DNA from 4 places in the Streptomyces bathyalis genome. Region 2 is predicted to be linked to each of the others. Evidence: riboswitches for the same ligand, from Rfam matches in the RefSeq annotation. Region 2 holds a riboswitch; each other region holds the start of a gene.
The links. Region 2 has a riboswitch for cobalamin ahead of G4Z16_RS09975 (ribonucleoside-diphosphate reductase subunit alpha). Riboswitches for the same ligand answer to the same signal wherever they lie in the genome.
Positions count from the first base shown of each region.

Region 1: linked by a shared signal. The riboswitch ahead of metE (5-methyltetrahydropteroyltriglutamate--homocysteine S-methyltransferase) and the one ahead of G4Z16_RS09975 (ribonucleoside-diphosphate reductase subunit alpha) in region 2 are both predicted to bind cobalamin.
Region 3: linked by a shared signal. The riboswitch ahead of cobN (cobaltochelatase subunit CobN) and the one ahead of G4Z16_RS09975 (ribonucleoside-diphosphate reductase subunit alpha) in region 2 are both predicted to bind cobalamin.
Region 4: linked by a shared signal. The riboswitch ahead of G4Z16_RS24770 (SCO2321 family membrane protein) and the one ahead of G4Z16_RS09975 (ribonucleoside-diphosphate reductase subunit alpha) in region 2 are both predicted to bind cobalamin.

Region 1 is NZ_CP048882.1:5,924,978-5,932,181, reverse strand. Features, by position in the region: gene G4Z16_RS25650 (CbtA family protein) at 1-112, shown strand, start outside; gene metE (5-methyltetrahydropteroyltriglutamate--homocysteine S-methyltransferase) at 326-2,665, opposite strand; cobalamin riboswitch at 2,859-3,049, opposite strand; gene G4Z16_RS25640 (cytochrome P450) at 3,462-4,889, shown strand; gene G4Z16_RS25635 (APC family permease) at 4,977-6,470, shown strand; gene G4Z16_RS25630 (acetamidase/formamidase family protein) at 6,467-7,204, shown strand, end outside.
Region 2 is NZ_CP048882.1:2,340,205-2,347,408, reverse strand. Features, by position in the region: gene G4Z16_RS09975 (ribonucleoside-diphosphate reductase subunit alpha) at 1-2,319, opposite strand, end outside; cobalamin riboswitch at 2,499-2,621, opposite strand; gene G4Z16_RS09970 (GNAT family N-acetyltransferase) at 2,673-3,173, opposite strand; gene mctP (monocarboxylate uptake permease MctP) at 3,250-4,878, opposite strand; gene G4Z16_RS09960 (DUF3311 domain-containing protein) at 4,875-5,159, opposite strand; gene G4Z16_RS09955 (GntR family transcriptional regulator) at 5,356-6,153, opposite strand; gene G4Z16_RS09950 (extracellular solute-binding protein) at 6,481-7,204, shown strand, end outside.
Region 3 is NZ_CP048882.1:4,234,405-4,241,608, forward strand. Features, by position in the region: gene G4Z16_RS18420 (precorrin-2 C(20)-methyltransferase) at 1-440, opposite strand, end outside; gene G4Z16_RS18425 (RNA-guided endonuclease InsQ/TnpB family protein) at 620-1,846, shown strand; gene G4Z16_RS18430 (precorrin-8X methylmutase) at 1,942-2,568, opposite strand; gene G4Z16_RS18435 (nitrite/sulfite reductase) at 2,580-3,926, opposite strand; cobalamin riboswitch at 3,973-4,124, shown strand; gene cobN (cobaltochelatase subunit CobN) at 4,160-7,204, shown strand, end outside.
Region 4 is NZ_CP048882.1:5,711,015-5,718,218, forward strand. Features, by position in the region: gene G4Z16_RS24750 (ECF transporter S component) at 1-347, opposite strand, end outside; gene G4Z16_RS24755 (ABC transporter ATP-binding protein) at 449-2,248, opposite strand; gene G4Z16_RS24760 (energy-coupling factor transporter transmembrane component T) at 2,245-3,399, opposite strand; gene G4Z16_RS24765 (SCO2322 family protein) at 3,422-4,168, opposite strand; gene G4Z16_RS24770 (SCO2321 family membrane protein) at 4,243-5,598, opposite strand; cobalamin riboswitch at 5,807-5,936, opposite strand; gene G4Z16_RS24775 (GntR family transcriptional regulator) at 6,176-6,880, opposite strand; gene G4Z16_RS24780 (LamB/YcsF family protein) at 6,988-7,204, shown strand, end outside.

The sequences.
Region 1 (7,204 bases), 3.6 Mb from region 2:
GTGGGCCGCCTTCGGGCTGACGTTCGGTCATCTCGCCGAGCGTGCCCTGGGGACCGCCGCACGCGGCGAGAAGGAGACGGCGTCGGCTGCGGCGGCCCCCGCCGCCAACTGAAGCGAACAACGCCCGGCACGTAACGGGCCGTGAGCCGCTGCCGGGCACCCGCATCGGGTGCCCGGCAGCGGCTTTCTCACGGCGCGGTGCGGATCGGCTCGGGCCGGTTCACGGGTGCCGGTGCCGGTGCCGGTGCCGGTGCCGGTGCCGCACGAGGGAGCGGGACAGGGGCCGGGCGCGAGTCCCGGCCCCCTGTCGGCGGACGAGGCGGGCTCAGCTGCGGCCCGCGGCCTCCGCCCGCACGGTCCGCGCCGCCTCGACCATGTGCTCCAGCGCCTCACGCACCTCGGGCCAGCCGCGGGTCTTCAGGCCGCAGTCCGGGTTGACCCACAGCCTCTCCGCCGGGATCGCGGCGAGCCCCTTGCGCAGCAGCGACGCCACCTCGTCCACGTCGGGGACCCGCGGTGAGTGGATGTCGTACACGCCGGGCCCGACCTCGTTCGGGTAGCCGGCCGTGGCGAGTTCGTCCGCGACCTGCATGTGGGAACGGGCAGCCTCCAGACTGATGACGTCCGCGTCGAGATCCACGATCGCCGAGACGATGTCGCCGAACTCCGCGTAGCACATGTGCGTGTGGATCTGAGTGTCCGCGCGCACGGCACCGGTGGCCAGGCGGAAGGACTCCGTCGCCCACGCCAGGTACTCCGGCCGGCTCTCCGTCCGCAGCGGAAGCGTCTCGCGAAGTGCCGGCTCGTCGACCTGGATGACGGCGGTGCCCGCGGACTCCAGGTCCGCGACCTCGTCCCGCAGCGCCAGTGCCACCTGGCGTGCGGTCTCGGCCTGCGGCTGGTCGTCCCGTACGAAGGACCACGCGAGCATCGTGACGGGTCCGGTCAGCATGCCCTTGACGGGCCGTCCGGTCTGCGACTGCGCGTAGCGCGTCCACTCCACCGTCATCGGCCCGGGCCGGGAGACGTCACCCGCGAGGATCGGAGGCCGCACGTAGCGGGTGCCGTAGGACTGGACCCAGCCGTGCTGCGTCGCGATGTAGCCGTCCAGCCGCTCCGCGAAGTACTGCACCATGTCGTTGCGTTCGGGCTCGCCGTGCACGAGCACGTCCAGTCCGGCCTCTTCCTGGAAGGCGAGGACGTCCCGGATCTCGGCGGCGATCCGCTTGTCGTAGCCCTCCGCGTCGAGCCGTCCGGCCCTCAAGTCGGCGCGCGCCGCACGCAGTTCGCCGGTCTGCGGGAACGAGCCGATGGTGGTCGTCGGCAGCAGCGGCAGCTTCAGCCGCGCGCGCTGTGCCGCGGCCCGCTCCTGATAGGGCGTGGTGCGGCGCCCGTCGGCGTCGGTGACCGCTTCGGTGCGCGCCCGCACGGCCGGGTCGCGGGTGAGCGCCGCGGACGAACGCGCCGCGAGCGCCGATGAGTTGGCGTGCAGCAGTCCGGCGATGACGTCGGTGCCCTCGCCGAGTCCCGTCGCCAGCGCGACGACCTCCTCCGCCTTCTGCCTGGCGAAGGCGAGCCAGCGTGCGACCTGCGGATCCACGTCGCGCTCGAGGGCCGCGTCGAGCGGTACGTGCAGCAGCGAGCAGGACGGGGCGACGTCGACACGGTCGGCGAAGCCGAGCAGCGAGGCCAGCGTGGACAGCGACTTCTTCAGGTCGTTGATCCACACGTTCCGTCCGTCCACGACTCCCGCGACGAGCCGCTTGCCGGGCAGTCCGCCCGCACGCGCCAGGTCCTCCAGGTTCGCGACGGCAGGGCCGGTGAAGTCCATCGCCAGGCCCTCGACGGGCGCCTTGGCGAGTACCGGCAGCGCGTCGCCGAGTCGGTCGAAGTAGGAAGCCACCAGCAGTTCGGGCCGGTCGGTGAGCCCGCCCAGTTCCCGGTATGCGCGTGCGGCGGCGTTCAGTTCGGCCGGCGTGCGGTCCGCCGCCAGCGCGGGCTCGTCGAGCTGCACCCATCCCGCCCCGGCCGCGCGGAGGTCGGCGAGCACCTCCGCGTAGACGGGGAGCAGCCGGTCCAGCAGCGTCAGCGGTTCGAAGTCCGGGGCGACTCCGGGCGCGGGCTTGGCGAGCAGCAGGTACGTGACGGGCCCGACGAGGACGGGCCGGGCGTCGTGGCCCTGCGCGACGGCCTCGGACAGCTCACCGGTCTGCTTCGCGGAGTTCGCCGCGAAGACGGTGTCGGGCCCCAACTCCGATACCAGGTAGTGGTAGTTGGTGTCGAACCACTTCGTCATCTCCAGCGGCGCGACGTCCTGCGTACCGCGCGCCATGGCGAAGTAGCCGTCGAGCGCGTCCGCCTCGACGGCGGCACGGTGACGTTCGGGAACGGCACCGACCATGACGGTGGTGTCCAGCACATGGTCGTAGAGGGAGAAGTCTCCGGTGGGCACTTCGCGCACACCGGCGTTCCTGAGCTGCTGCCAGTTGTCCCGGCGCAGCCCGGCTGCGGTCTCCCGCAGGGCGTCGGCGGTGACGCGGCCCCTCCAGTAGCCCTCGACGGCCTTCTTCAGCTCACGGCCGCTTCCCTGCCGTGGATATCCGTGGACGGTGGCGCGGGGCCTCGTTGCCGGCTTCGACGCCGCGGCTGCGGACTTGGGTGTCACTCAACTCTCCTTCGCGAGTCTCGCCGGTGACCCGAGAGGTACGGGGCGAGGAGGAGAGGCGACGCGGCGGCGCACACGCGCACCGCGTGCTGCTCACCTGTACCGCCGACCCGCCCTCGAGGTCACCGAGATCGATCCGCCGACGCATCCTCCCCCTGGGCCTTGCGGCCCGGGGGTGCCCCCGGCGGGCAGTGGCAGGTCTTCGGACTCGTGGGCCCGCCGTGTCCGTGATCCACGGACCGGCTCCTACCGGCCGTCGCTTCCCGGGTCCGCTCGGACCCAGTGCGTATGACGGCTTTCGTTCCCACTCACCGCTGCGGGGCAGTTCCGGAGTCTCACCGGATTCCCTCTTGCGACGTGCCTGTCTGGCGGACAGGCCGAACCGACTGCCTCTCCAGCGTACGGGCCCGCGAGCCGCGGCGACAAAGGGCAGGAGTGAGGGCTTCTTCATGCGCCGTGATGGTTTACGGGGGCGAAGCACGGTCTGCCGTGGCCCCTCGCCGGACCGGCACGGCCCGCGCGGGCACCGGAACCGGGCCCGCGTCGAGCCGGTGTCCGGGTCCGCGTCGGGCCCGTATCGGACCGGCGCCGGCGGGTGGACCGCGCAGGCCGTGGCAGGCCACCGCCGACAGGGATCCGGGGTGCCGTCGTGGCCCTCCCGCACAGGGCCGTCCGGGTCGCGGCGGTGTGGCGCACGCCGTGGAGCGGCCCGCCGGTCCCAAGCTGCTGCCGGAGACTCACGCCCCGCCGGTGCGCAGGCCGGGCGGGGCGATCCGTTCCACGACGACTGGAGAAGATGACCATGCCACCCCACACCGCGTCCGCATCCTCGGCAGGGCCCGAAGCCGCGGCCGCACCGCAAGCCCCTTCCTCCGCGGCGGCCGCGGCGGGAGCCGCCGCCTCGGAGGCGGCCGAGGCCTTCGAGGCGGCGGGCCTGCCGCCGGACACGAACCCCGCCGACCCGCGGTTCTGGCAACTGCCGCACGACCAGCGGCACCAGGTGTTCGCCGTGCTGCGCCAGCGGGAGGCGCCCACGTACTTCGCACAGCCGCAGCACACCCTGCGCAAGCGGCAGCAGCCGGGGTTCTACGCTCTCGTCAGGCACGAGCACGTGCAGGAAGCCAGCCGCAACGCCGCCGTGTTCGGGAGCGCGCCCGGTGTCACCACGCCGCATCCCGCGCCATGGGTGAAGGCCCTCTTCGGGGAGTCCATGGTCAACGTCGACGGCAGCGACCACGCCAAGCTGCGGAAGATCATTTCGCGGGCGTTCAGTCCCAGGCTGCTGGCGGGCGCCGAGAAGGACATCGAGCAGGTCGTCGCGACCGTCGTCGGGAACGCGGTGCGGCAGCCCTCCCGCGAGTTCGTGACGGCCGTGGCCTCGCTGGTGCCCTGCGAGGTCGTGTGCAACATGATGGGCATCCCCCAGCGGCACCGGCCCCGCATCCTCGCCCAGCTCAACGACGCCTCCGAGAACATCGGCGTACGGCGCGGAGCGGGCGCGAAGTTCCGCATCCCCGGCAAGGGCCTGCGGGCGCTGGCCCGTATGCACATCATGATCGCGATGCTCGCCAGGGAGCGCCGGCGCCACCCGACCGACGACCTCATCTCCGCGCTGGTCACCGCGGATGTCGACGGTCAGTGCCTGGGGAACCGCCAACTCGGCGCGTTCTTCACGTTGTTGATGGTCGCCGGGGTGGAGACGACCCGCAATGCGATCTCGCACGGCCTGGCCCTGCTCAGTGCCGATCCCGAGCAGCGGGAGCTGTGGGAGAGCGACTTCGAGAAGTACGCGGACACCGCCGTGGACGAGATCGTCCGGTGCTCGACCCCCATCATCCAGTTCCGCCGCACGCTGCGCACCGACCACGTCATGGGCGGCCGCACGCTGCGCAAGGGCGAGACGGTGGCGATGTACTACGCCTCCGCCAACCGCGACGAGGCGGTCTTCACCGACCCCGGCACCTTCGACATCACCCGCGACCCCAACCCCCACCTCGGCTACGGCGGAGGCGGCCCGCACTACTGCCTCGGCGCGCACCTCGCCCGCCAGGAACTCAAGGCGCTCTTCAGGCAGTTGCTCACCGACTCCGTCGCGATGCGAGCCGTGGGCCTGCCGGACCTGGTGCCCTCCAGCTTCGACAACCGCATCCGTTCGCTGCAGTTCGACATCGCCCCGCAGGACGGCAGCGGCGGCCCGGCGAAGGGCCCCGTGACCAGCGCCTGACGCACCCTTACGCCGCCGGGCCCGCCGCCCCTACCCTCGTCCCCGGGACTCCCTCGACGCGGGGCCCCGGGGGAGGGAGTGGGGCGGGTGGCCGGTTCTTCGTCCGCGGGACGCGCCAGGGGCAGCGGCGGAGGCAGCGAAAGCGGCGTCGAGCAGTTCGGCTACGAGCAGCAGCTCCACCGCTCGCTCAGCTTCTGGGATCTGCTCGTCTACGGGCTGGTCTTCATGGTGCCGATCGCCCCCTTCGGCATTTTCGGCAGCGTCTTCCAGGGCTCCGGCGGCATGGTCGTGCTCGCCTACGCGGTCGGCATGGTCGCCATGATGTTCACGGCCCTGTCGTACGCGCAGATGTCGCGCGCCTTCCCGATGGCGGGTTCCGTCTACTCCTACGCCGGACGCGGCATCGCAGCCCCGGTCGGCTTCATCTCGGGCTGGATGATCCTTCTCGACTACGTCCTCGTGCCCGGCCTGCTCTACCTGATCTCCGGCGTCGCGATGAACACCCTGGTGCCCGCGGTGCCCGTGTGGGTGTGGCTGACGGGCTTCGTGGTGCTCAACACGGTCGTCAACTACATGGGCATCGAGATGACCGCCAAGGTGAACAAGGTCATGCTCGTCGGCGAACTCGCCGTCCTGGTCGTCTTCCTGGCCGTCGGGATCACCGCCCTCGCGCAGGGCAAAGGGCACGGCTTCTCCTTCACGCCCCTGTACGACGCGGGGAGCTTCTCCTGGCCCCTGGTCTTCGGCGCGGTGTCGGTCGCGGTGCTCAGCTTCCTCGGCTTCGACGGGATCTCCATGCTGGCCGAGGAGAACAAGGAGTCGGCGCGGGCCATCGGACGCGCCATGGTCGCCGCACTGGTGCTCGCCGCGGCCCTCTTCATCGCCCAGACCTGGGTCGCCTCCTTGCTGGTCGAGGACCCGGGCAAGCTCGTCGCCGAGGGCGACCCCGGCGGGACCGCCTTCTACGACGCCGCACGCAACGCGGCCGGCGGCTGGCTCGCGGGCCTCACCGCGGCGTCCACCGCCATCGCGTGGGGCTTCGCCAACTCCCTTGTCGCGCAGGCCGCCACGTCGCGGCTGCTGTACGCCATGGCCCGCGACCGCCAACTGCCGCCCTTCCTGGCCAAGGTGCACCGCAGGCACGGTGTCCCGGTCAACGCCACGCTGCTGGTTGCCGCGGGCTCGCTGGTGCTCGGTATCGCCATGGCGGCACGCAGCGACGGCATCACGCTGCTGAGCACCCTGGTCAACTTCGGTGCGCTGAGCGGGTTCCTCGTCCTTCACGTGTCCGTCGTCACGCACTACGTCGTACGGGGCCGGAGCCGGAGGTACTGGGCGCACCTGGCCGCGCCCGTCATCGGCTTCGCGATCCTGGCCTACGTCGTCGTCAACGCCCAAGTCGCCGCCCAGCGGCTCGGGTTCGTGTGGCTGGCGGCCGGCCTGGCGGTGCTCGCGGGCCTCATCGTGATCGGGCGAAGGCCGGCCCTGTCCGCCATGGAGCAGGTCGCTGCTTCGCCGAAGGACGGTTCGCCGAGGGACGGTTCGCCCGCCTCGCCACCCGAAGGAGACAAGGACGCATGACCTCCGACGACGGCTTCCGGGGTGCCGTATCCCTGAGGCCCACTCCGGAACAGCTCGCCTACAGCTTCGGCGGACACGAGCCGCTGCTGACCGTCGAGCCGGGCACGGTCGTGGAGTTGAGCACAGAGGACTGCTTCGGTGGCGCCGTGCGGGCCCATGAGGATCTGCCCAGCAGGGTGTGCACGTTCCCGTACCTCAATCCGGTGACCGGCCCGGTCGCCGTCACGGGCGCCGAACCGGGAGACACCCTCGCGGTGCACTTCGCCGACATCTCCCCGGCACGGGACTGGGGCGTCTCCAGCACCTTCCCGCACTTCGGCGCACTCACGGCGACACACGCGACGGCCATGCTTCACGAGCCGCTGGAGGAGCGTGTGTGGGTGTACGAGATCGACTCCGCGGCCGGAACATGCCGCTTCCGCGCCCGCCGCAGCGGCCTCGAACTCGACCTCCCCCTGGACCCGATGCACGGAACGGTCGGCGTCGCGCCCGCGGCCGGCGAGACGCTCATGAGCATCACGCCGGCCGCGCACGGCGGCAACATGGACACTCCGGAGATGCGGGCCGGCACGACCGCGTACTTCCCGGTCAACGTTCCCGGGGCGCTGCTCTCCGTCGGCGACGGCCACGCACGCCAGGGCGAGGGCGAGGTCTGCGGCACGGCGGTCGAGACGGCGATGAACACGGTGCTGATCGTGGATCTGATCAAGGGGCGGACTCCGGCCGCGCCCCGG
Region 2 (7,204 bases):
GTTCGTGCCTGTGCCGCCCGCGGCGCGGGCGATCCGCGTCGCCGGGCGCGAACGCAGGTAGTACGTGGTCTTGATGCCGCTCTTCCAGGCGTGGGCGTACATCGAGCTGAGCTTGCCGATCGTCGGTGCCGCCATGAAGAGGTTGAGCGACTGGCTCTGGTCGAGGTACGGCGTACGGGCGGCAGCCATGTCGATCAGCGAGCGTTGCGGCAGCTCCCACGCGGTGCGGAAGAGCCGGCGGACCTCCTCGGGGATCCGCTGGATGTCCTGCACCGAGCCGCTGCTCTCGCGCAGTTCCTCCCGGGTGCGCTCGTCCCACAGCCCCAGCCGCTTCAACTCCGCGACCAGATAGGCGTTCACCTGCAGGAACTCGCCGCTGAGCGTCTCCCGCTTGAAGAGGTTGGAGACCTGCGGCTCGATGCACTCGTACACACCGGCGATGGCGGCGATGGTCGCGGTCGGTGCCACGGCGAGGAGCAGGGCGTTGCGCATCCCGGTGCGGGAGATGCGGGCGCGCAGCGCCGACCAGCGCTCCGGCCAGGCCTGTTCGGCCTGCGGAAAGTGGTCGGGGTGCAGCACTCCGCGCGCCGTACGGGTCTCCTCCCAGGCCGGCAGCGGGCCGTGCCGCTCCGCGAGGTCGGCGCTGGTCTCGTACGCGGCGAGCATGATCCGTTCGGAGATCCGCGTGGACAGCTCACGTGCAGCCCCGGAGTCGAAGGGAAGCCGCATGCGGAAGAGGACGTCCTGGAGCCCCATCAGACCCAGACCGACCGGCCGCCAGCGGGAGTTGGAGCGCTCGGCCTGCTGCGTCGGGTAGAAGTTGATGTCCACGACGCGGTCGAGGAACGTCACGGCGGTGCGGACGGTGGAGTCCAGCCGCTCCCAGTCCATCTCGCCCGACTCGCCCACGTGGGCCGCGAGGTTGACGGATCCCAGGTTGCAGACCGCCGTCTCGCCGTCGTCGGTGACCTCCAGGATCTCGGTGCACAGGTTCGAGGAGTGCACGATGCGGCCCGGCCCTGCGGTCTGGTTGGCGGTGCGGTTGGAGGTGTCCTTGAACGTCATCCAGCCGTTCCCCGTCTGCGCGAGGGTGCGCATCATGCGCGCGTACAGCTGGCGGGCGGGCACCTGCCGCACCGCGAGTCCGGCGGCCTCGGCCTCGCGGTAGGCGGCGTCGAACTCCTCGCCCCACACATCGGTGAGCCGCGGTACGTCGGCGGGTGAGAAGAGCGACCAGCCGGCGTCGGCCTCCACGCGGCGCATGAACTCGTCCGGAATCCAGTGCGCGACGTTGAGGTTGTGCGTGCGCCGGGCCTCCTCACCCGTGTTGTCCCGAAGCTCCAGGAACTCTTCGATGTCCGCGTGCCACGTCTCCAGATAGACGCACGCGGCTCCCTTGCGCCGGCCGCCCTGGTTCACGGCGGCGACGGAGGAGTCCAGGGTGCGCAGGAACGGCACGATGCCGCCGGAGTGCCCGTTGGTGCCGCGGATCAGCGAACCGCGGGCACGGATACGGGAGTAGGACAGACCGATGCCGCCCGCGTGCTTCGAGAGCCGCGCCACCTGCTGGTAGCGCTCGTAGATCGAGTCCAGCTCGTCCTTCGGCGAGTCCAGCAGATAGCAGGACGACATCTGGGCGTGCCGCGTACCGGAGTTGAAGAGCGTGGGGGAGGAGGGCAGATACGCGAGCGAACTCGTCAGGGCGTAGAGCTCCGCCACCTCCACGGCCGACTGCTCTGTCTCGTCCGCGGCCAGCCCGCAGGCGACACGCAGAAGGAAGTGCTGCGGCGTCTCGATCACCTGCCGGCTCGTGGGATGGCGCAGCAGATACCGCGAATGGACCGTGCGCAGACCGAAGTAGCCGAAGCGGTCGTCCGCCCCGCCCGCGACCGCGTCCTCGACCAGCGCGTCCAGACGCTCCGCGTGCGCCCGCACGAACTCGGCCGTGCGGTCGGCGATGAGGCCCTCGCGGTGCCCCGTCGCGACGGAGGACGAGAAGAACTCCGCGCCCTGCCCACGGGCCTCGTCGCGGATCGCGAGCGTGAGCAGCCGCGCCGCGAGCTGCGAGTACGCGGGCTCCTCGCCGATGAGCCCGGCGGCCTCCTCTGCGGCGAGCGCCCGCAACTCGGCTTCGCCGGCGCCCTTTCGGCGGCCGCGCAGCACCGCGGCGGCGACGCGCTCGGCCCCGGTGCCCGGCAGGTCGGCGGTCAGCTCGGTGAGGGTGCGCAGCAGAGCGCCGTCGTCGGCCGGGGGCGCCGGCGCGGCAGCGGAGGCGCGTGCGGCTCCCGCCGCGGCTTCTGGTGCGGGTGCGATGGTCACGGGATGTGCTCTCCCTCGCTCAGATCAGCTACCGGGGCACCGGGGGAGCGCACAGGCGGGCGCACAAAGGGCATGCCGCGTCGGCAACGCGGCGGTCCTCGCGGCGTCCACCGGCCCAACCCTCGGGACCCGGACGTCAGTCGACACGGCCGGCAGGCACTCGGACTCGCGACGACGGCTCATCGCAGCTCATGCCGGAAGGGTTCCGGGCAGAGCAGAGCAGCACATCGCACACCGTTGCGGGACAGTTCCGGATTCGCACCGGATTCCCCTGCGCGGCAGCGAGCACGAGCATACATCTAGTAGCGGGATGCGCCACTCGCCCCCACATGTTGTGTCGGGGGAGTGGAAGATCACAGTTCCAGGGCGAACGCGCGCAGAAACAGGCCCGGATATGGCTCCCAGTCCCGCTCCGGTGTGCGGACGAACCCCAGTCGTCCGTACAGCCGGTGCGCCGCCGACATCTCCTCGGTGCTGCACAGCACGAGCCGTATCAATTCCCGTGCACGCGCCCGGTCCACACACGCCCGCACCAGGGCCTCGCCCGCCCCGCGCCCGCGCCCCTCGGGTTTCACGGCCAGCATCCTGAACTCGCCCTCGCCGGGGCCTGCCAGGTCCGCGTACTCCCCGCCGTCCCCGACGAAGGCGACAGCGCCGAGCATCGAGTCCGTGGCGGTGTCGACGGCGACGAGCAGTTCCGTGTGCCGCGCGCGGCGCCGCGCCGCACGCAGTTCGGCCAGATACGGGTCCTCCGCGCCGAACGTCAGCAGCCCGTCCCCGAGGTACGCACGCGCGGTGAGCTCGCCCACATCCTCCAGCTCGTCGTCCCGCGCGGGTCTGATGGTGATGTCCATGGAACGAGCATGCCGCGCCCCACTGACAATCGAGCTGTCAGTGGGGCGCGGGCGGTATCCGTGGTGGTGAGTGCGATCAGCCTGCGGCTGTCGGCGCGGGCAGTTCCTCCTTGACGCCCGGGTCGCCGGCGTCCGCCGTGTAGTCCGAAGGCCGCGTCTCGTCGACGCCGTCCGGGGCCTTCACGGCCCGCAGCACGAAGGTGAGCGCCACGGCGACGACCACGTTGAGCACGAAGGCCGTCAGGCCGATGTACCCCATCTCCCCGATGCCCGGGATGATGTCGTTGGGCCCGCCGAAGTGCTTCTGCGACGGCAGCGTCGGCGACGGGACGCCGTACGCCGTGAGCGTGCCGTAGAGCATGCCCACGGCCCAGCCCGCCAGCAGCGCCCACCGGTGGAACCAGCGGGTGAAGAGGCCGCCGACGAGTGCCGGGAACGTCTGGAGGATCCAGATGCCGCCCAGCAGCTGGAAGTTGATCGCCACCGTCTTGTCCATGCCGAGCACGAAGATCAGCGCGCCGACCTTCACCAGCAGCGAGGTGATCTTGGAGACCTTGGTCTCCTCCGCGGGTGTGGCGTTCGGCCGGAGGAAGTCCTTGTAGATGTTCCTCGTGAACAGGTTCGCGGCCGCGATGGACATGATGGCTGCCGGTACGAGCGCGCCGATGCCGATCGCGGCGAAGGCGACGCCCGCGAACCAGGACGGGAACATGTTCTCGAAGAGCTGCGGGATCGCCAGCTGCCCGTTCTTGACCTTGATGCCCGCCGCGATCGCCATGAAGCCCAGCAGCGCGAGCAAGCCCAGCATCAGCGAGTACAGGGGCAGGATCGTGGTGTTCCGGCGGATCACGTTGCGGCTGCGGCTGGAGAGCGTCGCGGTGACCGAGTGCGGATACATGAACAGCGCGAGTGCGGATCCGAGCGCCAGCGTCGCGAACGCCCACTGGTTGGCCGAGCTGGGCGTCAGCTCGCCCTTCGGCTTCCCGGTGGTCGGGTTGGTCTGCGAGAGAGCGTCTCCGGCCTTGGCGAAGATGTCGTCGAAGCCGCCCAGCCTGATCGGGATGTAGATGATCGCCACCGCGATGACGATGTAGATCAGCGTGTCCTTGACGAACGCGATCAGCGCCGGCGCCCGCAGTCCCGACGAGTAGGTGTAGGCCGCCAGCACCGCGAACGCGATCAGCAGTGGCAGGTCCTTCACGAACCAGTGCGTCGACTCGCCGCCGCCGATGCCCATGACGTCCAGCACCGACTGGATGCCGACCAGCTGCAGCGCGATGTACGGCATCGTTGCCAGGATGCCGGTCACGGCGACGGCGAGCGCCAGCGACTTGGAACCGAAGCGGCCGCGCACGAAGTCAGAGGTCGTCACGTATCCGTGGCGGTGCGAGACCGACCACAGCCGCGGCAGGAAGGTGAAGATGAGCGGGTAGACGAGGATCGTGTACGGGACGGCGAAGAAGCCCGCGGCGCCCGCCGCGTAGATGGCCGCCGGCACCGCCACGAAGGTGTACGCCGTGTAGAGGTCACCGCCGAGCAGGAACCATGTGATCCAGGTGCCGAAGCTGCGCCCGCCCAGGCCCCATTCGTCGAGGCTGTCGGCGTTCTCCGCCTTCCGCCAGCGCGCGGCCAGGAAGCCCATCGCGGTGACGAGGACGAAGAAGAAGATGAATACGGCCAGTGCGACTCCGTTGACCCCGTTCATCGGGCACCGTCCTCTCCGCGGGCGCGCCGCTGCGCCTTGTCACGCTTGACGAGCTTGTACGCGACCGACGTCAGCACCGCGGAAACAAGCACCCACAGCATCTGGTACCAGTAGAAGAACGGCATCCCGATGAAGGTGGGTTCGGTGCGGGCGTAGGAGCTGACCCACAGAAGCGCGACGAACGGGACGAAAAGGCACAGTCCGATGACGACCCGTATCGGCGTGATGGCGGGTGGCTGCGACTCCGGCGCGGTCTCGGGTGTTTCGGGGGGCGCTGACATGCCTCGGCTCCGTCCGTCGGGTATTCCTGTCGAGACGCGCAGGAAATCTAAACGAGCGGTTCGGCCCCCGTCACTACCTGCACGGATAACGGAACGGCACCTTTTGTTTCGCGGGAGACGAGATGCGCCCTACGCGCCTCGTGCAAGCCCGGTCCGCCTCAAGGGAGTTCGAGATCTTTGTCCCGTATGAGCGGTATCAGCCGTTCTGATCGGGGTGCGGGCGCTGGAGGTTGGCGACGAACTTGTAGCGGTCGCCCCGGTACACGGAGCGCACCCACTCCACCGGTTCCCCCTCCGTGTCGAGCGAGTGCCGCGAGAGCATCAGCATGGGCAGGCCGACGTCGGTGCCGAGCAGGCCGGCCTCGCGGGGTGTGGCCAGCGAGGTCTCGATCGTCTCCTCGGCCTCGGCGAGATGGATGCCGTAGACCTCGGCCAGAGCCGTGTAGAGCGACGTGTACTTCACCAGGCTTCGGCGCAGCGCGGGGAATCGGCGCTGTGAGAGGTGGGTCGTCTCTATCGCCATCGGTTCGCCGCTGGCCAGGCGAAGGCGCTCGATGCGCAGCACGCGTCCGCCGGTGGGGATGTCGAGGGCGTCAGCGAGGCGGTCGTCGGCGGTGACGTAGCCGATGTCCAGCAACTGCGAGGTCGGTTCGAGCCCCTGGGCGCGCATGTCCTCCGTGTACGAGGTGAGTTGCAGCGCCTGGGAGACCTTGGGCTTGGCGACGAAGGTTCCCTTGCCCTGGATCCGCTCCAGCCGCCCCTCGACGACGAGTTCCTGCAGGGCCTGGCGCACGGTCGTACGCGAGGTGTCGAACTCGCTGGCGAGGGTGCGCTCGGGAGGCACCGGAGTGCCGGGCGGCATGGTCTCGGTCATCTCCAGCAAGTGCCGCTTGAGCCGGTAGTACTTGGGCACGCGAGTGGTCCGCGCGCCGCCGTTGCCGCTTCCCGACTCCGGCTCTGCCGCGGCTGTGACCGCGCCCGCGTCCGTGCTCATCGCTCGCCTTCCCGTTCGTGTCGTGCCCCGTCACCGGATGCCTCCGTGTGCGCGGGCCGTGCCGACTGCCCGCCCCTCCGGCTCCGGTTACGGCACCGGCGCGGCGGCGTTTCCGGTGGTGTTCCGGCCTCCGCCCTCCGTTCCGGCTGTACTTCGCGGCTCACATCGTGGCACGTGCTCGGCCCTGCGGGACTCTCCCGCCCAGATGTCGTTCCGATAACGGAACCGGCGGCTCGGATTCTGCACCGTTGACAGGGCTATAGGTCTAGGCCAAGCTGCGGACTGGTCTAAACCATTAGACCAGATCCAGGCGTTGGGGAGGATGCCGTGAGACGAGGACTCATCGCCGCGACAGGAATCGCGGCTCTGATGGCGGGCGTTGCGGCCTGCGGCCCGGGTGGTGAGTCGGAGTCCGGTGCCGACGGTTTCAAGGGCCAGACGCTGACCCTGTGGGCCATGGACGGATCCACTCCCAAGAAGTGGGAGAAGGACGTCAGGGCGGCCTTCGAGAAGAAGACCGGAGCGAAGCTGAAGCTCGAGGTCCAGCAGTGGAACGGGATCCAGCAGAAGTTGACCACCGCGCTCTCGGAGTCCGACCCGCCGGACGTCATCGAGGTCGGCAACACCCAGACCCCCGCGTACGCGAAGACGGGCGGCCTCGCCGACCTCGGTGACCTGAAGAAGAGCATCGGCAAGGACTGGACGGAGTCCGTCAACAGGTCCGCGGTGTACGGCGGTAAGCAGTACGCGGCACCCTGGTTCGCGGTCAACCGCACCGTCATCTACAACAAGCGGATCTGGGCGGACGCCGGCGTGGACAAGACCCCCGAGACACGTGCGGAGTTCTTCGACGCGCTCGACGCCATCGAGAAGAAGACCGATGCCGAGCCGCTCTACCTCCCCGGCCAGAACTGGTACTTCTTCGACGGCCTGCTCATCGGCAAGAAGGCCGAGCTGATCAAGAAGCAGGGCGGCAAGTGGGTCTCGAACCTCGACGACCCCGAGGTCGGCGCTGCCATGGAGCTCTACGAGAAGTACGCGTCGTACTCCA
Region 3 (7,204 bases), 1.9 Mb from region 2:
GCCGCGGCGCTTACGGAGGTGACGCCAGGAATGACCTCGGTGGGGTAGCGGTCGGCGAGCCGCTTGTGCATGTGCATGTACGAGCCGTAGAAGAGCGGATCCCCCTCCGCGAGCACCGCGACGCTGCGGCCCGCGTCGAGGTGCGCGGCAAGGCGGCCCGACGCCTCGGTGTAGAACTCCTCCAACGCGCCCCGGTAGCCGCCGGGATGGTCGGTGCCCTCGGTGGTCACCGGGTAGACGAGGGCCTCTTCGATGTGGTCGTCGCGGATGTGCCGGGCTGCGATCGAGCGGGCGATGGACCTCTTGTGCCGGGCGCTGTGGTAGGCGATCACGTCCGCCTCGGCGATGACTTCGATGGCACGTACGGTCATCAGCGACGGGTCGCCGGGACCGAGCCCGACACCGTAGAGCCTGCCGGCGGTCTGCGTGGTCTCGGTCACCGGATTCCTCCGAGGATGCCGCGGCCTTCGGGCCAGGGAAGAATCGGACTCCTGTGGTGCAGGGCAGAGGCAGCCGTATCGCCGCCCGGGCGATACGGCGTCCACTCCGCACGGAAGTGAGCGAGCCCGCCTTGATCACGAACTCTCATCTGTCAGTCCTCCCGGATAGTTTGAGGATCATGACGACAGCGATGCAGACGGTGGAGGGTGCCGAGCACGCCCGGTACACCTACCGCCTGCGGGTGTCGTCCACTGCGCAGGCCGCCCTGGAGGCGGAGTGGGCTCGCTGCCGGTGGCTGTGGAATGAGTGTGTTGCGAAGTCGAAGGCCGTGCACGCACGCAACAAGGCCCATCCCGAGGGGAAGTTGACCTGTGGTCCTGGCCAGCTCGACAGGATGCTGACCGAGACCCGCGGTCGCACGTCGTGGCTTTCGGCGGGTGCGTCGGTTCCTCAGCAGCAGGTCATACGCGACTTCGCGAAGTCGCGGGCCAAGGCCTTGAAGGACATCAAAGCCCGGCTGCCGATGCGGCAGCGCGCAGGGATGCCGACGTTCAAGAAGAAGCGCGAGGCCGACCTCAGCCTGAACTACACCCGCCGCGGCTTCCGGCTGAAGGAGGGCCGCCTGCACCTGGCCGGCGGGATCGTGGTCAGGCCCGTGTGGTCCCGGGAGCTGCCCGAGCCGCCGTCCAGCGCGCGGGTGTACCGAGACAGCCTCGGCCACTGGTACGTGAGCTTCGTGGCCGCCGCCACCACCGAGCAATTGCCCGAAATCGGCGCCGTGATCGGTATCGACTGGGGCGTGGCCCAGACCGCCACCACCACCTCCCACGCGCACGACCTGCCCCACCCGCAGTACGGCAAGACCGCGCCGCAGAAGCTCGCGAAGTACCAGCGGATGATGGCGAGGCGTAAGCCGAAGAAGGGGCAGACCGCGTCGAAGGGCTACCGGGAGGCGAAGCGGCAGGCGGCGAAGCTGCACAAGAAGCTCGCACGCCAGCGGCAGGACACTGGACGCAAGTGGGCCAAGCAGGTCGTGCGTGACCACGACGCGATCGCGGTGGAGGACTTCCGGCCGAAATTCCTCGCGAAGACCACCATGGCCCGCAAGGCCGCCGACGCCGCGATCAGGGCGACCAAGTGCTCGCTGGTCGAGATGGGCCGCAAGCACGGCCGGGCCGTGCACCTGGTCAATCCCGCGCACACCACCATGGACTGCGCGCACTGCATGACGAGAGCCAAGCATGCATTGCCGCTGGGTGAGCGCACTTATACCTGCACCGCGTGCGGAGCTGTCCTTGAGAGAGACAAGAATTCCGCGTATGTGATGCTGATCCGGGCGGGTCTGAGCCCGGCAGGTGTTGAGGGTGTAAGACCTCCGGGGCCGCCGGCCCCGGAGGCTGCCTGAGCCTGGAATCCGGCAGACGCTTGACGGCACCCCGCAAGGGGCGCACGTCCGCAAGGACGAGCGGGAATCCCCCGACTTCAGGCGGATCGGAGCAGTCAATCTTCCTCGCTCGATATCGCGTTGAGCGCTGCGGCGGCGATGGCGCTGCCTCCGCGCCGCCCGCGCACGACCAGGTGTTCAAGACGGGACGGGTGGGAGGCGAGCGCGTCCTTGGACTCGGCGGCGCCGACGAAGCCGACGGGGACGCCGATGACGGCGGCCGGCCTGGGGGCGCCCTGCTCGATCATCTCCAGGAGCCGGAAGAGAGCGGTGGGCGCGTTGCCGAAGGCGACGACCGCTCCCTCCATGCGGTCCCGCCACAGTTCGAGAGCGGCGGCGGTGCGGGTGGTGCCCATCTCCGCGGCGAGTCCGGGCACGGACGGGTCGGAAAGGGCGCACACCACCTCGTTGTCCGCGGGCAGCCTCCTGCGCGTGACGCCGCTGGCGACCATGGAGGTGTCGCAGAGGATGGGCGCACCCGCCCGCAGGGCTTCGCGGCCGCGGGCCACGACCGCCGGGGTGTGGACGATGTCGCGTACGAGATCGACCATTCCGCAGGCGTGGATCATGCGGACGACGACCTGGCTGACGTCCGGAGGCAGCGCTTCGAGATCCGCCTCGGCCCGGATGGTGGCGAAGGACTGCCGGTAGATGGCGGCGCCGTCCTTCTCGTAGTCGAACACTGTGCTCCCACTCATCGCTTCACGGGTGTCGGGGCTTTCGGGCCGCTCTTGCGTGCTTCAGCGACGTCGGCGGCGACTCGGGCACGGCTGGTCGTGGTCGCGGAACGGACGCGGCCGTCGCACACGACCGAGACCCGGTAGCCCTCCGGGACCGCCACCACCTCCACGCGGTCGCCGCGCGGGTGGCCGCAGCGGCGCTCGCACCCCGACCAGTACACGGGCAGCTGTCCGGAGCCCGTGAGTGCTGCCGCGTCGGAGCGGACGTCGGCCAGCGACTTGGCGCAGCCCGGCCGTCCGATGCAGGAGCCCACTCCGACCCGGGGCGAGTCGGGGTCGGTGATCAGGCCGGCGTTCGCGAGCGTGCGCATCAGCTCATCGGCACCGGCACCGGCCCCGGGGACGACGGGCACGACGAGGCCGCGCCACGGTGTCAGCCGCAGCTCCCGGTGCCCTGCCCGCGCGGCGACGGAGACGACTGCATCCCACTGGGCGGCGTCGATCCGGCCCATCGGGGCGAGCACCGACAGCGCCGCCTCACCGTGAGGACCGGTGACCACGCCGGGAAGGGGTGCGGACGCGCGGGTCCCGGGCGGCTCCACGGAGGTCGTCGCGGCTACGCCCCTCTCGTCGAGGCGGCGGACGACCGCGTCCGTCAACTCCCTGGGCCCGTCCGGTAGTTCACCGATCCGCCAGGCCTCTCCGCGCATCGCTGCCGACGTCTGAAGAAACGCTTCGGCTGCGAGGAGCGCGGCCAGAGGCCCATCGGACGACGGGACTTGGACGGCGGGCGAGTGCCACGAGCCGATGCGCAGCCGCGCCGAGCCGTTCCCGCCGGAGGTCAGCGTGAGGTCGGCCGCCAGCTCCGCCGTGTCTCCGCGGCCGTCGTCGAGAGCGAAGAGGAACCGCCCGGACAGGGCGTGAGCAGACTCACTCGCGCACAGCGTGCCGTCCAACGCGCGCAGCCAGGGCCGGAGATCGCCGTGCCCGTGGCCGTCGAGACCGGCCAGCGGCGAGGCGACGATGTTGCGGACGCGTTCGTGGCGGTGCGACGGAAGCAGACCGGCGTCGCCGAGAAGCTGCGCCAACTCCCGTCCACAGCCCGGCCCGAGACCCCGCAGCTGCACATTGCCACGGGAGGTGAGGTGCAGATCCCCGTCGCCGAACCGCCGTGAAACAGCCGCCAGCGCCTCTGCCCGGCGGACGTCGAGAATCCCGCCGGGCACGCGTACGCGGGCGAGCGCGCCGTCGTCCGCCTCGTGGAGTCGCAAGGCCCCCGGGCATGCGTCGCCGCGGTCCCGAATCGGCTTCGTGTCCTGGGCAAATGCCCGGACCGGGGCGGTACACATGGCGGCGAGCATACCCACCGCCGTACCGGGCCGTATGTCCCGCATTCCGACTGTGACCCTTACTATGCCTCTCGGTGGGCCGGCAGGTCCGCCACCGCCACAGACGGCGACATGGGAGGAAGCCCGGTGCGAATCCGGCGCGGTCCCGCCACTGTGACCCTGGCCATGGAGGCCGGGCGAGCCAGGAACTCCCGCCGTCAAACACCACCCGGGGCGCGGACACCCCGAGGAAGGCCAGACGCCGCGTGATTCTTCTGCTGTCGACGTCCGACACCGATCTGCTCAGTGCCCGCGCCTCGGACGGGCCGGTCTCCTACCGGTTCGCGAACCCGTCCCGGCTGCCCCTCGACGAACTGCCCGCCCTGCTCGACGGCGTGGACCTCGTCGTCATACGGCTCCTCGGCGGCATCCGCGCCTGGGAGGACGGCCTCGACCAACTCCTCGGTGACGGGCGCCCCGTTGTCGTCCTCACCGGTGAACAGGCCCCCGACGCACAGCTCATGGCCGCCTCGACGGTCCCCGTGGGCATCGCCGCTGAGGCCCACGCCTATCTGGCCCACGGTGGGCCCGCCAACCTCGAACAGCTCGGCCGCTTCCTCTCCGACACCGTGCTCCTGACGGGCCACGGCTTCGAACCCCCCTCGCCCGCCCCCAGTTGGGGACCACTGGTCCGGGAGGCGAAGGACACGGACGGCCCGACCGTCGCCGTGCTCTACTACCGCGCACACCACATGAGCGGCAACACCGGCTTCGTCGAGGCCCTTTGCGGCGCCATCGAGCAGGCCGGTGCCCGTCCGCTGCCGCTCTACGTGGCCTCGCTCCGCGCGCCGGAGCCCGAACTCATCGACGAACTGCGCGCCGCGGATGCCATCGTCACCACCGTCCTCGCCGCCGGCGGCACCCGGCCCGCCGAGGCCTCCGCCGGTGAGGACGACGAGTCCTGGGACGCGGGTGCCCTCACGGGCCTGGACGTGCCGATCCTCCAGGCCCTGTGCCTGACGGGATCGAGGAGCGCCTGGGAGGACAACGACGAGGGCGTCTCCCCGATGGATGCCGCGAGCCAGATCGCCGTGCCGGAGTTCGACGGACGGCTCATCACCGTGCCGTTCTCCTTCAAGGAGGTCGACGAGGACGGGCTGCCCTCCTACGTCGCCGACCCCGAACGCGCCGCCCGGGCCGCGGGAATCGCCGTGCGTCACGCCCGGCTGGGCCGAATACCCGCCGCAGGCAAGCGTCTTGCGCTGGTGCTCTCCGCGTACCCCACCAAGCACTCCAGGATCGGAAACGCCGTCGGGCTGGACACACCCGCGAGCGCCGTGGCCCTGCTGCGACGGCTGCGCGAGGAGGGATACGACTTCGGCCCCGAGGAGGAGATCCCCGGCCTGGTCTCCGGCGACGGCGACGAACTGATCCGGGCCCTGATCGACGCCGGCGGCCACGACCAGGAATGGCTCACCGAGGAGCAGTTGGCGCGGAACCCCGTGCGCATCCCGGCAGCCGACTACCGGCGCTGGTACGCCACACTGCCCGAAGAACTGCGCAGTTCCGTCGAGGAGCACTGGGGACCGCCGCCCGGCGAGATGTTCGTCGACCGCAGCCGGAACCCCGACGGCGACATCGTCCTCGCCGCCCTGCGCCGGGGCAATCTGCTCATCCTCATCCAGCCGCCCCGCGGCTTCGGGGAGAACCCGATCGCGATCTACCACGATCCCGATCTGCCGCCCTCGCACCACTACTTGGCCGCCTACCGCTGGATCGCCGCCCCCACGGACGAGGGGGGATTCGGTGCCGACGCGATGATCCACCTCGGCAAGCACGGCAACCTGGAGTGGCTGCCCGGTAAGAACGCCGGGCTGTCCCCGGCCTGCGCCCCCGACGCCGCGCTCGGTGACGTCCCCCTGATCTACCCGTTCCTCGTCAACGACCCCGGCGAGGGCACCCAGGCCAAGCGCCGCGTCCATGCCACGCTCGTCGACCATCTCGTACCGCCCATGGCGCGCGCCGACTCCTACGGCGACATCGCGCGACTGGAGCAACTCCTCGACGAATACGCGCAGATCGCCTCGATGGACCCGCCGAAGCTCCCCGCGATCCGCGCACAGATCTGGACCCTCATCCAGGCGGCGAGGCTCGACCACGACCTCGGCCTCGAGGAGCGCCCCGACGACGACGGCTTCGACGACTTCCTGCTCCACGTCGACGGCTGGCTGTGCGAGGTCAAGGACGCCCAGATCCGCGACGGCCTGCACGTCCTGGGACAGGCACCCTCGGGCTCCGTACGCGTCGACCTCGTCCTGGCGGTGCTGCGCGCACGCCAGATCTGGGGCGGCTCGACGACGCTGCCCGGCCTGCGTGAGGCGCTCGGCCTCGACGAGTCCGCCGCCACCCGTACCACCGCCGACGAGGCGGAGGAGACCGCACGCGCCCTCGTCCAGGCGATGGAGGACGCCGGCTGGGACCCGGCCGCCGTACCCGACGGCCACGGTGAACAGGTCGCGCGGATCCTCTCGTTCGCCGCCCGCGAGGTCGTTCCGCGGCTGGCCGCCACCACCGACGAGCTCGACAACTGCCTGCACGCCCTGGGCGGCGGGTTCGTCCCCGCGGGACCGTCCGGATCACCCCTGCGCGGCCTCGTCAACGTCCTGCCGACCGGCCGCAACTTCTACTCCGTCGACCCCAAGGCCGTCCCGTCGCGCCTCGCTTGGGAGACCGGGCAGGCCCTGGCCGACTCGCTCCTGACGCGGTACCGCGACGACAACTGGGGGTCCCCCCGGCCGGAGGCTGGGGGAGGCTGGCCGACGTCCGTGGGGCTCTCCCTGTGGGGCACGAGCGCCATGCGCACCGCCGGCGACGACATCGCCGAGGCCCTGGCCCTGCTGGGCATCCGACCCGTATGGGACGACGCCTCCCGACGCGTCACCGGCCTGGAGCCGATACCGCTCGACGAGCTCGGCCGTCCCCGCATCGACGTCACGCTCCGCATCTCGGGCTTCTTCCGCGACGCGTTCCCGCACGCCGTCGCCCTGCTCGACGACGCCGTGCGACTGGCCGCCTCGCTCGACGAACCGCACGAGGACAACCACGTACGTGCCCACACGCAGGAGGAGTTGGCCGACCACGGCGACGAACGGCGCGCCACCACCCGCATCTTCGGCTCCCGCCCGGGTACGTACGGAGCCGGCCTGCTCCAGCTGATCGACTCCCGCGACTGGCGCACCGACGCCGACCTCGCGGAGGTCTACACGGCGTGGGGCGGTTACGCCTACGGACGGGACCTCGACGGCCGCCCG
Region 4 (7,204 bases), 3.4 Mb from region 2:
GCACCGGCGAACATCGACAGCGCACCCAGCACGAAGCCGAAGCCGGGCCCGAGGACCCGTCCCGACAGGACGATCAGGAAGAACATCGGCTCCAGGCCCGCCGTTCCCGCTCCCAGGGGCCGCAGCGCCGCACCGGCCGCCGCCAGCACGCCGAGCATCGCGACGGCCTTGGCGTCCATGCCGGTGTCGGCGATCGTCGCGACGACGACCGCCAGCAGCAGCGGCAGCAGCGCCGCGAAGAGCCATGGAGCGTCCCGCGAATGCGCCAGCCCGGATGCGGAGTCGGCGAGCAGGGGCCAGCCGAAGGCGGCGACGCCGGTGGCGCTGGTGAGCACGAGCGCGGCCACCGAGCGCGGGCCGAGGCGGAGGGCGCGCGGAGCGCGGCCGTGGGCGCGGGGCGACGTGCGCGATGCGGGGCGGGGCGCGGTGCGGGATGCGGTTGGGGGGTTCACTCCTTGACCCCTTCGGGGGAGTCGAGTGCCGCACGGACCTGGGAGACGGTGAGCCACCGCTCCGGTGCCAGCACTTTGGCGACCTGCGGTGCGAACGCCGGGGAGGAGGTGACGACTTCGCGGGTGGGGCCGTCCGCGACGACTTCGCCCTGCGCGAGTATCACGACGCGGTGCGCGACCTCCGCCGCCAACTCGACGTCGTGCGTTGCCAATACGATCGCGTGCCCCTCGCCGGCCAGCGCGCGAAGGATGCCGACGAGCCGGGACTTGGCCGCGTAGTCCAGGCCGCGTGTGGGTTCGTCCAGCAGGATCAACTGCGGCCGTGCGGTGAGGATCACGGCGAGGGCGAGCGCGAGCCGCTGGCCCTCCGACAGGTCCCGCGGGTGCGTCTCCCCGGCCACGTCCGGCAGCAGCGCGGCGACCAGGCCGCGGCAGGTGCCCGCTTCGGCCGCGGCGTCCTCGTCCGCTGCCGCGCACTCGGCGGCGACGGTGTCGGCGTACAGCAGGTCCCGCGGTTCCTGCGGTACGAGGCCCGCGTGCCGCAGCAGCCGCCGGGGATGTGTTTCGGCCGGGGCAAGGCGCTCGGGCCCGCCGACCGTCACCGATCCGCTGGTCGGCGTGTGAACTCCCATGAGCGTGCCCAGCAGAGTGGACTTGCCCGCTCCGTTGCGTCCCATGAGCGCGACGGTCTGCCCCGGACGGAGGGTCAGATCCACGCCGCGCAGCGCGGTGACGTGGCCGCGGCGGAGGGTGAGGCCCGAGAGCTCCGCCGCCGGGGCCGCGCCGGGGCCCGTGTCCGCCGCACCGTGTCCGGGCCGACGTGGCCGGGTCCTCATGGCCGCCCGGAGCCGGGCCAACGGGCCTGCTGCGTCGGGGAGTTCGCGGCCACCCCTCGGGGCGGGAGTGTGCGCGCCCGCGAGGTCGGTGCCCTCCCGGTCGGGGGCGCCGCCCGGCCGGCCGGTGAGCCGTTCGCGCAGCGGCCCCGCCATGCGGCGCGCGTCCCGCACGGACAGCGGCAGCGGCGACCATCCGGCGAGCCGACCCAGCGCGACGACGGGCGGCCGGACGGGCGAGACGCCCATCTGCTCGGCGGGATCGCCCAGCAGGGCGCGGGCGCCGGGCTCCGGCAGCAGCAGCACCTGGTCTGCGTAGTGGACGACGCGCTCCAGCCGGTGCTCGGCCATCAGCACCGTCGTACCCAAGTCGTGGACGAGGCGCTGCAGTACCGCGAGAACCTCCTCGGCGGCGGCAGGGTCGAGCGCCGAGGTCGGTTCGTCCAGGACCAGTACGCGCGGATGCGGGGTGAGTACCGAGCCGATGGCCACGCGCTGCTGCTGGCCACCGGAGAGGGTGGTGATGGGGCGCTCGCGCAGCTCGTTGAGGCCGAGGAGGTCGAGGGTCTCCTCGACGCGGCGCCGCATTGTGGCCGGGGGCAGCCCCAACGACTCCATCCCGTAGGCGAGTTCGTCCTCGACGGTGTCGGTGACGAAGTGCGCGAGCGGGTCCTGGCCGACGGTGCCGACGAGGTCGGCCATTTCACGTGGCTTGTGCGTGCGCGTGTCGCGTCCGGCGACGGTGACCCGGCCGTGCAGGGTGCCGCCGGTGAAGTGGGGCACGAGCCCGGAGACGGTGCCCAGCAGCGTGGACTTGCCGACGCCGGACGGGCCCACCAGCAGGCACAGTTCGCCCTCGGGGATCTCCAGGTCCACCTCCCGCAGGGCGGGCGGGGGCGCTTCGCCGGCCCGGGCGGTTGCCTCGCTGTCGTAGTGGACGGACACATGCTCGAAGCGGATCACCGGGCGGGCTCCTCGTGTACGGGCGACGACGCGACTGCGGACGGGAGCGGGGCGGGGTCCTGCACGGGGGCGGGCGCGACGAACGCGGGCAGCAGGGCGGCCAGCAGCCCGGCCGCGGGCCACAGTGGAAGCTCCGGTGCCGTCAGCGGCACCGCCGGCGGGTGCAGTGCCTCCGGGAACGCGCCGCCGGCCGCCACCATGACGGCGCCGGCCGCCGCACCCGAGGCGGCCGTCAACCAGGCCCGGACACCCCACAGTTCGGGACGGTAGCGGCTGCGGATGCTGCGCCGCCCGCCCAGCCGCAGCCCGGCCAGCGCCAGCAGCACACCGCCGAGCAGCACCGGCAGGCCGTACACCGCGCCCTGGGCCGACAGCAGCGCGTACGTACCGGCGCACACGCCGAGCAGCCCGCCGAGCGTGAGCAGGGTCGTCGTCCGGCGTACGGCGGGCGGCACTTGGGCGCTGCGCCCGTAGCCGCGTGCGTCCATCGCGGCGGCCAGCGCCACCGAACGCTCCAACGCGCCTTCCAGCACGGGCAGTCCGACCTGGAGCAGCGCGCGGACCCCCTTGTCCGCGCGCCCGCGCAAACGGCGTGCGGCACGCAGCCGCCGTACGTCCGCCACCAGGTTGGGCGCGAACGTCATCGCGACGACGACGGCGACGCCCGCCTCGTAGAGCGCTCCGGGAAGGGACTTGAGCAGTCGGGCGGGATTGGCGAGTGCGTTGGCGGCGCCCACGCAGACGAGCAGGGTCGCCAGCTTCAGCCCGTCGTACAGCGCGAACACCAGCCCCTCCGCGGTGACCCGGCCCCCGACGCGCACACCCCTCGCCCAGTCCGGCAGCGGCACTTCGGGCAGCGTGACGAGGACGTGGCTCCCGGGGATGGGCGAGCCGAGGAAGAAGGCGAAGAAGAGCCGGATGACGAGCACCACGAGCCCCAGCTTCAGGAACACGCCGTACGAACGGGCCCAGGGAGCGTTCGTGCGGCGTGCGGCGACGACATAACCGGCCACGGCGCACAGCAGCATCAGCAGCAGCGGATTCGTCGTGCGGGACGCGGCGGTCGCCATGCCCAGCGCCCACAGCCACCAGCCGCCCGGATGCAGGTCGAGGCCACGGCCGGCCTCGGGTGCGCGCAGCCGTTCCCTCATCGCCTCACCGCGTCCCACCCGGTCACCCGCGGCGCCGCGAACGGCGGACGGTCGCGAAGGAGAGCGCGGCGACGGCGGCGAGGCCCGCGGCGACGCCCGTCGCCGAACCGAAGCCGTTGCTGGAGTCGTCGCCTGCGTCGTCCTCCGCGCCTGCCCCGTTGTCCTCAGGCGTGTCGTCCTGCCCCGTGCCCTTGTCGTCGTCTCCGCTCTCGATCTGCTCGCCGCAACCGCGTTCCGGGTAGCCGTCGATGGCGCACAGGAGCGCATCGGAGTTGTAGCGCAGCGGCTTCGCGACATCCGCGAGGGCGTCGGCAGCCGTGGCGTCCTCGTCGACCTGCGCACAGGTGGTGCGCCGCCGCGGTGGGCTCTCGCCGCGAGGTGCGTGGGCCGGGGTGCCGAAGTCGATGGCGAGCGCGATCCGCTTGCGGCCCCTCTCGGCTTCGGTGCCGCCGCAGACGGCGGCGAACTCCGCCTCGCCGCGCGGCTTTTCCGCGTCCTTGGAGTCCTCGCTGAGCGCGAAGCGGAAACCGAGCACGGCGCCGTCCTCAGGGCGCAGAACGGACGGGCCCTGGGTGGCGTACGACCAGGCGGCGTTGCCGTCCTTGCCCTTCCGCTCCCAGAACGCCCAGTACCGGTAGCTGCCCGATCCCGACGTGCGCGCGGTCACCGCGGCGGGCGCCGCCGCGGTCGTCGTTGCCTTCGTCGCCTGAACGTCGGCGGCGCTCGCCGGTACCTGCACGGTGGCCGGGAGCAGCGCGAGTCCGATCACCGCCGCACCGCGCACCGCGCCCCAACGGCCAGGCGGGCCCGGCCTGTTCGCCGGACTCGATGCCCCGCCGGCGGTCACAGTCCCTGCCGCTTTCTGCGAGCGCTGATCAGGAAGCCGACGCCGACGCCCGCGGCCAGCCCAGCACCCAGCAGGGACCAGCGCAGCACGTCACTGCCGCCGCCTTCCTTCTTCGTCATCCCGCCGGTGGCCTTCTCGTCGGGCATGCGGGCGGGTTCCGGGCCGGTTGCGACGAGGCGGTCCAGGAGCTTCGTGCCCTTGAGCGTCGATGCGTCGCCGCCGGTCGCGTGCACGGCGAGCATGACGCCGGCGACCGCGGCGGGGTCGCTCTCGGCCTTGTCCCATGAATCGAGCTTTTCCGCCAGCCAGTTGAGCGGTTTGCGCGCCTCGGCGCGGTGGCCTGCCGCGGCGAGTGCGATGACGGCGTCGGCCGTGTTGGCGTAGTCGGGTGTGCCCTTGGCGCCGGGCGTCACCGCGAGCAGATGGTCACCGTTCTTCTCCAGCACGGACGTGAGGTGGGCGGCACCGGCGTCGGCGGCCTCGTCGCGTGCGAGGGGCTTGCCGCCGTCGCCCTTGCCGCACTTCAGCGGCTCGACCGGGCGGTCCGGCTTCCGCTCGGGCAGCAGTCCGGAGCCGGTCCCTGCGAGGACGGCCGCGGCCGTCGCGTCGTCGTTGGCGGCCAACTTCCCGTCCTTGTCGGGCTGGTACGCGAAGGCGCCGCGCTCGGCTGCCTTGGCATCGCAGCCGAGCTGGAGCGAAGTGAGCGCGTCGTACGGCGACTTGCCGTCCTTCGTTACCTTCTCCGGCGCCTTGCCTGCGGCGGAGAGGGCGCCGACGACGACGGACACCGAGTTCGCGTCGCTGGGACCGCCCGGGTTGTAGCTCCAGCCGCCGTCCTTGTTCTGCACGGAACGCAGCCAGGCGAGGGCCTTGCGCACCGTTGCGTCCTGGCTGCCGACCGCGGCGAGCGCCTGCACCGCGGCGCCCGTGGCGTTGGTGTCGCCCGGGGTCTTCTCGTCGCATGCGGCGCCGGGTTCGGCGCGGTACGCGGTGAAGGAGCCGTCGTCGCACTGCTGCGAGGTGAGCCAGTCCACTGCCGCGCGGGCCGGTTCGGCTCCGGCGGCGTCCAGCGCGAGGAGGGCCATCGACTGTCTCCACACGCCGTCGTACTTGGGGTCGGCCTTGCCGTAGAGCGCCTTCGGCGTCTTCTTCCCGCTCGCGGCGGCATCGGAAGCGGCGGACCTCGATGTGACCGATATCGAAGTGCCGGGCGCGGCAGCTGGGTTGGCGGGGCCGGCGAGCGAAGTACCGGACGCCCGGGGGGCGGAGCCGGCGGCCGACGCCACGGGTGCGGTGACGGCGCAGATGGCAGTGGCCGCTGTGACGGCTGTGATGCTCCGGCGCAGGAACATGGGGGGTGCCTTTCGGTGAGCGGTCCGCAGCTCCGCGCGGCCGCCCCGCCCGTACGGTGGCATGCGTGCGCTGCACGCGTACCGTCGGGCGGCACACCCGGCTCAGCTCCGTAAACCTCGACGGTTGGAGCCTGCCTCCGCCCATGGCGGCGGACACGGCTCCGCGAGCCTTGCTTCCGGCCGGGTGCTCCGGCTCACGACGCCCCCAAGGGGCCGCTCTCCAGCGGCAGTTCACCTCGTACGGGCGTCGCTCACGGTTGCGGGTCAGCGCCGGATTCTCACCGGCTTCCCTCGATCGGAGGCGATGTACGCCTCTCACTCTAGCCTCGCCCTCCGGCGGTCTTCCCCGGGCGGATGCCCGGGCGGCCGGGAACCGGCGCGGGGCATCGGGGCGTTGGGCCCGTCCCCGCGGCCGGGCAGCAGGGCAGCCCCTACACCTGGTGCGGGCGGACACCGGAGCAGTGCGTGGAGAGTTGTTCAACGATCGGCCAGGGTGGTCGCTGCAAAATTCCCCGTGAGGGTCACGGGCCGCAGGTCACGAGCCGGGTCCGCCGCTGAAGGCCGGCCGGGCGTCGTCTCAGCCGCGCTGCTCCGGATAGGCCTCGATGACCTGGCGCCGCGAGTCCTCCAGGTAGAAGCCGAGCATTCGTTCCGCGCCCTCGGCGTCCCCGTCCTCGAGGGTGGTGAGGATCTCGCGGTTGCGGGAGAGGTAGGGCTCGTAGAAGCGGCGCGGGTCGTCCATGACGTGGAACGCCAGCCGCAGCTCCGCCAGCACGCCGCGCATCAGGTCGTCGGTTCGCTCGCTGCCCGCGAGTCCCGCGAGGGCCTGGTGGAAGTGGATGTTGGCGGTGCCGCAGTCGTTCCACTCGTTCCGCTCGGCGGCGCGCTCTCCGTCCGCCACCGCGCCGGCGACCTGCTCCAGCGGGTACGGCGGGTCTTCCAGCCCGCGCACGGCGGCGCACTCGACGAGGTTCCGTACGCGGTAGATGTCCGCGATGTCCGCCGCCGAGAGGACGCGTACGAACGCGCCCTTGTTGAGCCGGTGGACCAGCAGTCTCTCGTGCGTGAGCAGCCGGAACGCCTCCCGCAAGGTGTTGCGAGAGACGCCCAGGGCGTTCCCGATGCGCTCTTCGGAGAGCCGGACCCCGGGTAGGAAGAAACCCTGTGCGATACGTTCACGCAGGATGCCGGCGACCCGCTCGGCCGTGCTGGTGCGGCCCAACAGGGCGCGGTCAGCGGCGAGTTCGGACAGCTCCAGGCCGGAGTCGGTATCGGCGGTCATGGTGATCTTTCTTCAGGGCAGGTGGTCCGCCCCAGTGAAACCTACAAAGCCGTGCGGGACAACAACCCCCTTGCCGTATTGTTCAACAATCCTCTAGGTTGGCTTCGATGATCGACCTCAACGCCGACCTGGGAGAGGGCTTCGGCCGGTGGGAACTCACCGACGACGACGCCCTGCTGAACTCGGTCACCAGCGCCAACATCGCCTGCGGCTTCCATGCCGGCGATCCCCTCACCATGCGCCGCGTCTGCGAGCGGGCCGCGGCCGAGGGGGTGCGGATCGGGGCCCAGGTCTCCTACCGCGACCTGGCCGGATTCGGCCGCC